DNA from 2 places in the Candidatus Clostridium stratigraminis genome. Region 1 is predicted to be linked to the other one. Evidence: a T-box and tRNA genes for the amino acid it is inferred to sense, from the RefSeq annotation. Region 1 holds a T-box; the other holds one or more tRNA genes.
What was found. A T-box is a leader RNA that pairs with one kind of tRNA and senses whether it is charged. The one in region 1 lies ahead of leuS (leucine--tRNA ligase), so its partner is inferred to be a tRNA-Leu.
Positions count from the first base shown of each region.

Region 2: it encodes a tRNA-Leu, which carries the amino acid that the T-box ahead of leuS (leucine--tRNA ligase) is inferred to sense. The anticodon was not compared.

Region 1 covers NZ_JBJHZZ010000002.1:353,426-357,847, reverse strand. The annotation lists gene ACJDUG_RS06015 (DUF5685 family protein) at 1-320, opposite strand, end outside; gene ACJDUG_RS06010 (class IV adenylate cyclase) at 320-865, opposite strand; gene ACJDUG_RS06005 (HD domain-containing protein) at 919-1,506, opposite strand; gene ACJDUG_RS06000 (DUF6106 family protein) at 1,690-2,181, shown strand; T-box leader at 2,287-2,510, shown strand; gene leuS (leucine--tRNA ligase) at 2,645-4,422, shown strand, end outside.
Region 2 covers NZ_JBJHZZ010000011.1:67,523-71,944, reverse strand. The annotation lists gene spoIIE (stage II sporulation protein E) at 1-106, opposite strand, end outside; gene ACJDUG_RS13700 (stage II sporulation protein P) at 428-1,534, shown strand; tRNA gene ACJDUG_RS13695 (tRNA-Met) at 1,580-1,656, opposite strand; tRNA gene ACJDUG_RS13690 (tRNA-Met) at 1,671-1,746, opposite strand; tRNA gene ACJDUG_RS13685 (tRNA-Leu) at 1,752-1,840, opposite strand; tRNA gene ACJDUG_RS13680 (tRNA-Met) at 1,847-1,923, opposite strand; tRNA gene ACJDUG_RS13675 (tRNA-Met) at 1,939-2,014, opposite strand; tRNA gene ACJDUG_RS13670 (tRNA-Leu) at 2,020-2,108, opposite strand; gene ACJDUG_RS13665 (S1 domain-containing RNA-binding protein) at 2,305-2,715, opposite strand; gene ACJDUG_RS13660 (FtsB family cell division protein) at 2,777-3,052, opposite strand; gene yabQ (spore cortex biosynthesis protein YabQ) at 3,156-3,551, opposite strand; gene yabP (sporulation protein YabP) at 3,560-3,853, opposite strand; gene ACJDUG_RS13645 (RNA-binding S4 domain-containing protein) at 3,922-4,191, opposite strand.

The DNA of each region.
Region 1 (4,422 bases):
TCCTCAAAATTATCCAATAATTTATAATAAGCTAAAAGGACATTAAAAAAAGCAGCATAGTCGATAGCTGAATTTCCCATAAAAACAACCCTTTTTTTAAGTGGGTGAAGACTGCAGAATTGCTTTTCTACAATGTTTTTTTCATCACTTAAGGAATCTAAAAGCAGGGCTAAAAAAGTCATATCATAATTAAGTGCCAATCTAGGCAGATTCCCATAGCATCGTTTTATACTTCTGCATAAACCGCAATAATAAGCTTTAAATTTTTCAAAATCTTTAATTTTAAGTTCCATTTTACATGGGGTAACGTAGCCAAACATTATATGCCCTTTTCTCCTCTTTGCTTTAATATCTCATAAATTGTTTTAGAAGTTGTATCCTCAAAAGTGTAGCCTAATAGCTTTACAACCTCTTTAAGCTCTTCTTCGTGGGGAGTTTCTATTTCTAGATAAGGAAAAGGACAAAAGCTTTTATCATTTATATCTATTTCAATAAGAGTATTTTTATATTTATAGCTTTCCCTATACTTGTAAATAGTTTGAACGATACTAAGCCCTAGTGCCTTAAATATTTCTTCTCCTTCATCAGAGCTTTCAATTACAGTTTCATGTTCATTCATAACTTTATATTTGTCTTGACTTATCATCTCTTTTGTTGTCATATAATTAATAGTTTTATTGTTTAACAAATCTTCAACAATACGTATTCTTGCATAGCCTTTTTTGCTAAGCAGTTTTTTATCCTGAAAATCAAAAATTTTATTAATTTGATTTTCCATTTTTACTTTTTCAGTATGCATGGCTCTAAGTTTAGCTCTTATATCTTCAACATCTATGTCTAATATTCTAGTCTCCATTTCCTGCATTTTTATCACATCCTAATAGTTTTTAAAATTTTAATAAATTATAAAAGGTTTTTTTATCTAAGCCTTTCACAATCCTTTAGAAGGTTAGGTAGTATATTATCTAAAAAATATTTTGAACTTATTATGTCAATTTCCTTTATCTGATTTAAAATAGTATTGTATTTATCAACAAAGGGATTACAATTTTCTAAACTTATTTCATTAATGCATTCAATTAAGGCATCTATATGATCTGCACATCGAAGGATTTGACCTTCTAAGCTTAAATCCTTGCCTTCAAAAATAAGGTTTTTATAAATACTTCTATAGGGTTCTTCCATTGAAGACAAAAGGTGTTCCTCTGCTACTTCTTCTTCTATTATATCCACCATTTGCTTCATCTCTATATTTTTATGTTTTACAAAGCTCAATATATCTCCAGTTAAGGCCTCAACAACATCATGGTTAATAAGTTTTTTAAATAGTCTTTCCCAGTTTACAGTATTTCCATGCTCCTCTTCAATTAAAGCCAACATTTGGCCTATTTGTGCTACTAAAAAGGAGTGTTCACTTACAGTTGCTCTTCTATGCATAAATTCATTTGCCCATCGTCCCATATTATTCAATTTTCTTACTGTAGTTAGATATTTATCCAGGCTCATAGCTTTCCTCCTCTTTGTTTAATATTTATTTTAAGTTTCAATATCAGCTTAGTTACCTTGTAATATCAATTATATCATAGCTTCTACCTATAATTATTAAAATAAATTGAATATTATATTTTTATATTAAAATTAATGTTATAATTACTTTAAATATCATAGCAATTGAGAGGGGTAGTAACATTGGATAATTTTTATGAACAGCTTGCTGTAACCCATAAAACGGGTATGTATCGGCTTTTAAATGCTTGTGTTTATTTTTTTTGTGTACTTGCAATCCTATCAATGGCAGTAATTCCTGTTTTTATTTTAAGTTTATTAATAGCAGCTGTCTGCTTTTGGGGAAAAAAGAAGCTTTATGTAGAATATGAATATGCTTTTACTAATGGAGAAATAGACATTGATAAAATTGTAGAAATGAAAAAAAGAAAAAGAGTCATGAATTTTCAAATAAAAGAAGTCGAGCTGTTAGCTCTTGAAAACAGCTATTATGTTAAAGATTTTTTAAGTGTCCCTAATGATATTGTAAGCTGTTACCCCAAAACTACAGACAAGGAAATATACGTTGCCATGATAACAGGTGGAAATAAAAGAGTTAAATTAAGGTTTACTCCAGATGAAGAATTTTTGAACTTATGCTTTAAATATAATCCTAGATCGGTTAAAAAGAGCTGACTTTAATGTGGATTTAAGTCTTTATTAATATACCTTGCATCTTTATAACATTTATAATTACTTAATTATTGACATAAAGCAAAACTTAGAATATAATGTTATAAAATATGAGCTTTGAACAGGAATAGTAATTTAAAAGCATACTAAGAGAGCTGTTGGCTGGTGTAAAACAGTGTTTGGTTTTAAATGAACTCGCCTGGGAGCATACTTACAGAAAAGTAAGTACGGTAAATCCGTTATCTTTTTAAGTGAAACATAAACCTTCCTTTTTTATTTATGTTTATGTTTAATTAGAGTGGTACCGCGAAACAATAACTTTCGTCTCTTAGTGAGATGAAAGTTTTTTTATTTATTATCTAAGTATAGGAGGTTAAAGCCCTAAATGGGCTTTAACGAGTAGTTTTACGAGCGGGAGCGAGTAGTCTTAATCTACACAGTGTTCCGACTTAAAGGAGGAAATAGAATGGTAAATTATAGTACGGCCATAGATAAAAAATGGCAAAAAAAATGGGAAGAAACAGAGCTTTACAAGTTTGATTATAAAAATGAGAAGAAAAAATTATATGTGCTTGAAATGTTCTCTTATCCATCAGGCAGTAATCTTCATGCAGGACACTGGTTTAATTATGGTCCTGTTGATTCCTGGGCAAGAATGAAAAGGATGCAAGGCTATAATGTGTTTCAGCCAATGGGCTTTGATGCTTTTGGGCTTCCTGCTGAAAATTATGCAATTAAAACAGGAATCCATCCAAAGGACTCAACATTAAAAAATATCGAGACCATGGAAAGGCAGCTTAAAGCTATGGGAGCCATGTTTAATTGGGATAATGAAGTTGTTACATGTTTACCTGATTATTATAAGTGGACTCAATGGGTATTTTTAAAGCTTTATGAAAAAGGCTTGGCTTATAGAAAAAAGGCTCCTGTTAATTGGTGCCCTAGCTGTAACACAGTACTTGCAAATGAACAGGTAGTAGATGGCCATTGTGAACGCTGCGATACTGAGGTTACTAAGAAGGATCTTACCCAATGGTTCTTAAAAATAACTGATTATGCAGATGAGCTTTTGGAAAAATTAGACACCTTAGATTGGCCTGAAAAAACTAAAGCTATGCAAAAGCATTGGATCGGTAGATCTATCGGTGCTGAGGTTAATTTTAAGGTTTGTGATTCTGACCTTAATTTTAATGTTTTTACTACTAGAGTTGATACCCTATTCGGAGTCACCTATGTGGTTCTGGCTCCAGAAAATGAACTAGTAGATAGACTTACTATTTCTGAAAACAAAGATGCAGTAGAGGAATATAAAGAAAACGCAAGAAAACAAACTGATATTGAAAGACAATCCTTAACTCGTGAAAAGACAGGAGTATTTACTGGCAGCTTCGCAATAAATCCTATAAACGGAAGAAAAGTTCCAATTTGGGTTGCTGATTATGTGCTGGCTACTTACGGAACTGGCGCAGTTATGGCTGTTCCTGCTCATGATGAAAGAGATTTTGAATTTGCAACAAAATTCGAGCTTCCTATTGAAAGAGTTATTGAAGGTGGAGATAGTCTTCCATTTACAGAACACGGGAAATTAGTTAATAGTGCGGAATTTAATGGCTTAACTACAGAGGAAGCTAAAAAAGCAATTGTCAATAAGCTTGAACTATCTTCCTTAGGTTCTTCAAAGGTAAATTATAGACTGAGAGACTGGCTCGTTTCAAGACAGAGATATTGGGGTGCTCCAATTCCAGTAGTTCATTGTGAACATTGTGGAATAGTTCCAGTTCCTAAGGCTCAGCTTCCAATAGAATTACCTTATAATGTAGAATTCGCACCAGATGGCAAGTCACCACTTGCTAAAAGTAATGAATTTATGCATACCATTTGCCCAAAATGCGGCGGTGAGGCTCTCAGGGATGCTGATACACTTGACACCTTTGTAGATTCTTCCTGGTATTTCTTAAGATATGCAGATAATAAAAACGGTGAAGAAGCCTTTAATTCAGAGCTTATTAATGAAATACTACCTGTAGATAAATATGTCGGTGGACCTGAACACGCCTGCATGCATCTTTTATATGCTAGGTTTGTTACAAAGGCTCTTAGAGACATGGGATACTTAAACTTTGATGAACCTTTCCTTTCACTTACTCACCAAGGTTTAATACTAGGACCAGATGGCCAAAAGATGAGTAAATCAAAAGGTAATACTATAAATCCTGACGATTATATTTCAGAATATGGTTCAGA
Region 2 (4,422 bases), on a different contig from region 1:
AAAACAGCAATTTCAAAACCAATCTTCCATCAATGGTCTTTTTTTCTTCTTTCTTTTTAGTTTTGAGTGTCCTTTCATAAGCATTTAGGTCAACTCCATACTGCATATAATCATCTCCCATACTAAATCTAGCTAAATTATAGCAAAACCTAGTGGAAATAATTGTCATTTATTGATATTCTAATTTTATTTTCGTAGGACATTTATGTGTAATATTCTCAAATATTTACCATATAATTATAAGTTATATATTTTCTAAAAATAAATTTTAAGATACTTCAAAGCTTATGGTTACAAGCCGTATATATTATAGCCTTTAAAATATATAAATTATTATTTTATGCTGCATAAGTCAAAAATATGTCGTTAAAAAAAGTAATAATAGAGTTCATAAAATCATATATTTCTTTGTATGGAGGGGATTCATATGTTAAAGAATAAATATACAAAGGGTAATATATGTACTTCATTTGCTTTGTCACTGTTTTTAACTCTATTTATGCATACTAGTTTAAAGGCTACAACTGGTGAAGAGAATTTTCAAAGTAGCAATCCACTTTATATAAATATATTAAATTTCACAATGCCGCTTGTAAAATCTCTTGTAAGCAGCACTGACACCAATGCTCACCTTAACTATTCTTTAAAGGAAATGCTTCTTGAAAAAGCGGGCCTGGATATTAATAGTCCATTATCAGTAGTTGCTAGAGAGTTTTCTTTAATAAAGGTTGTAGATAATACAGTTGCAGTTCAAGAAAACAATAATTCAATAATTATTAATCCCTTTAAATTAAATGAAAACAATATTATCAAAATAAGCCAAAGCAACAGTACCAATAATACAGTAAATAATATTCCAAATGCAGCTGCTTCAGAGATTTATAACCCTAACATTAAAAAAACCTTAAATTCATCTAAACCAGAAGTATTCATATATCATACTCACACTACAGAAAGTTTTAAGCCCAGCGATCAAGATAATTTCGATCCAAATAAAAATGTAGTTGCTGTAGGTGATATAATTCAAAATGAGCTTGAAAATAATTATGGTATAGCAACCATTCATGATAAAACTATACATAATGCAAAAGTTTATAACGAGGCCTATGCAAGATCAGGGGAGACAGTAAATAAATATTTAAACAAATATAAGGACTTTAAATTAATTATAGATCTTCATAGAGATGCTTCTGCAGGCGGCAGTAATCCAAAACCCGTATCGGTTACACTGAATAATAAAAGCTTGGCCAAGGTAGAATTTGTAATTGGCACTGCTAATAAAAATTATCAGCAAAATCTTTCTATGACTAGAAAACTAATAAATATATCACAGGGACTGTTTCCAGGGCTTGTTCGAATGGGAAGCCCAAATGACAATGGTGTCTACTACATTCATGCCTATTTCAATCAAAATAAAAGTGCCAATGCAACCTTACTTGAAGTTGGCAATGAAATTAATACCTTAGATGAAGCCAAAACCACAGGTTATTATATAGCAAGAATCATTGCCGAATATATAAATGGAAAACATTAAAATAATAACAACAAATCCCTGCAGGATAACCTGCAGGGATTCTTTTGGTAGCGGAAATAGGACTTGAACCTACGACACTTCGGGTATGAACCGAATGCTCTAGCCAACTGAGCTATTCCGCCATATTATTATATTTTGGTTGCGGAGGCAGGACTTGAACCTGCGACCTTCGGGTTATGAGCCCGACGAGCTGCCAACTGCTCCACCCCGCGTTATTTGGTGCTGAAGACCGGAATCGAACCGGTACGGTGTTTAACCACCGCAGGATTTTAAGTCCTGTGCGTCTGCCAGTTCCGCCACTCCAGCATGGATTGGTAGCGGAAATAGGACTTGAACCTACGACACTTCGGGTATGAACCGAATGCTCTAGCCAGCTGAGCTATTCCGCCTTATTATTAAATTATTGGTTGCGGAGGCAGGACTTGAACCTGCGACCTTCGGGTTATGAGCCCGACGAGCTGCCAACTGCTCCACCCCGCGTTATTTGGTGCTGAAGACCGGAATCGAACCGGTACGGTGTTTAACCACCGCAGGATTTTAAGTCCTGTGCGTCTGCCAGTTCCGCCACTCCAGCAACTTTATCTTGGCGACATAGACTATTCTACACGATATAATTTAATCCGTCAATACCTAATTTCATTTTTTCCTATTTTCTTATTATCGACTTGTAAAATATTAATGCTGTTATCACGCTGCAAAAGTAAATTAAAGTAAAAACCTTTTATTGTCTACCAATATAAAAGAGACTGAGAAAACAGTCCCTATATATCTTAATAATTTGAACTTCTTTTATAACCACGATTTCTAGAATCCTGATGCTTTTTAAGTTCTTGTACCTTTTCTTCACTTTCCTTTAAAAACTTTGAAAGTCTATCTTCGAAGGATGCAGTATTTACCTTTCCCTTTTCCTGATTCCAATCAATGTCTGCAGGTCTTACTGATTTCTTTGGAGGGGTTGCCTGTTTTATTGATAAGCTGATCTTACCATTGTCATCTACTGAAATTACCTTTACCTTTACTTTATCCTTTTCTTTTAAATAATCTCTAATATTTTTTACAAAGGTATCTGACACTTCAGATATATGCACTAATCCTGTTTTCCCATCCACTTCTACAAATGCTCCAAAATTGGTAATGTTAACCACTGTACCTTCTAGAATACTTCCTGTTTGTAAGGTCATATTAATAAGACTCCTCCTTAAAAATAAAAAATATATATGTTAAATTATTATTGTAACCACTTTATTTTTTTTCAGTTACAGGAGCCTCACCTTGCTTAACTAAACCTAGTCTTTCTCTAGCCAGTTTCTCATAATATGCATCAGTTTTTGTCATACTAACCTCATCCTGTAATTTCTGATTTTTTTCTTTAACCTTTTCAAGCTCCTGCTGTTTAACATTTATTTCTGCCTTAATCTTATTCATTGATATTTGAGTACTTATCACAATGTATCCAACATACATTATAGCTATAAATATTACTATATTCTTAAAGCTAAATTTATTTTTCTTCCTCATGTGTTTTTCCCCTTTTAAACAGCATTTGAGGCAATACTCTTATCCTCTCAAATCTATTTTAAAGTGTAATGTGATTTTGTTCAAGATTTTTATTAAGTATTTTTTATTTATTTTTTCTTTTAAGTTTATAAATCAATAAATTAAAGGGATATAGCAATAAAATAAAACTAACCCTAATTATTTTTGCAATTCTATTAACAACTCTATAAAGAAGCTTAATGAAATATTTACTTATAAAGCTCATATAAATGATTATTCCAACTGCTATAGAAATATAGACATAGCCCCTCATATATGCGTAGCTCATATAAAGTAAAAATATGAAAATAATAATGCTTACAAATATCCAAAAAAGAGTATCTTCAATAAAAGTAATAATCTTATTTGGATCATTTATTCCCCTCATGACTCTGTAAAGATCAAATAAAATTCCAGTTATTACACCTGCAAGCAAACTAAAAATTAATAAATTAAATTGAGTTGAAACAGAAAACAGCATACATACCTCTATTTAAAAAGCTTTCTTATTATACTTTCATTGTCTTTTTTAATTTCATTACCAGAATACATGCAGGATTGAATGGTACCAATTATAATAACATCTCCATTTTGAACATCAAGCTTATTCATTTTAAGGCCTTCACCCTTTATTGTCATTGCCCCTAAGCAAGTATTTAGCATAATTACATTCTCATTAAAACTTATAACTTCAATGATTCCTGTAAGTGAGAGTCTTTTTCTATTTTCCAAAATTAAATTGCTCTTTTTATCTTCTATTTTTATTTCTTTTTTAGCCTCCATCTTACCCCTCCAGGCATAAAATATTCCTTTCCTTTCGTATATATTGTATGCCCTTTGGATAAGATATATTACTCTTCTTCCTCTTTATCTTCTTCACCTGCTAATATTTCATACATTGCTTTAGCTTCCTCTTTTCTAACGTGTTCAGAAATGCTAGTAATTTTAGCCTTTAGGGTCTTAGCAGCATATTGTATTTCAATAATATCATTTTCCTTAACTTCTGTGCTTGGTTTAGCTGCCTTATTATTTATAAAAACTCTCCCATTTTCACAAGCCTCTTTAGCAACTGTACGTCTCTTAATTATCCTTGAAACCTTTAGGTATTTATCTAATCTCATAAAGTTCAACTCCTTTAAATAATGAATCACTAGGGACGGTTCCCTATGATTTCACGCTAAACCCGCATAGATGCAGTAAATATTTAAATATTAATATATTTAAATAGCTACGTTTAAATTTACACTTGCCACATAAAATTTGAATATTACGAAAGAAAGATAAAAGATTTTTGACACCGAAAATCATTAGGAACCGTCCCTTATGATTCTAAAACAAAGAGCCTGAATAAA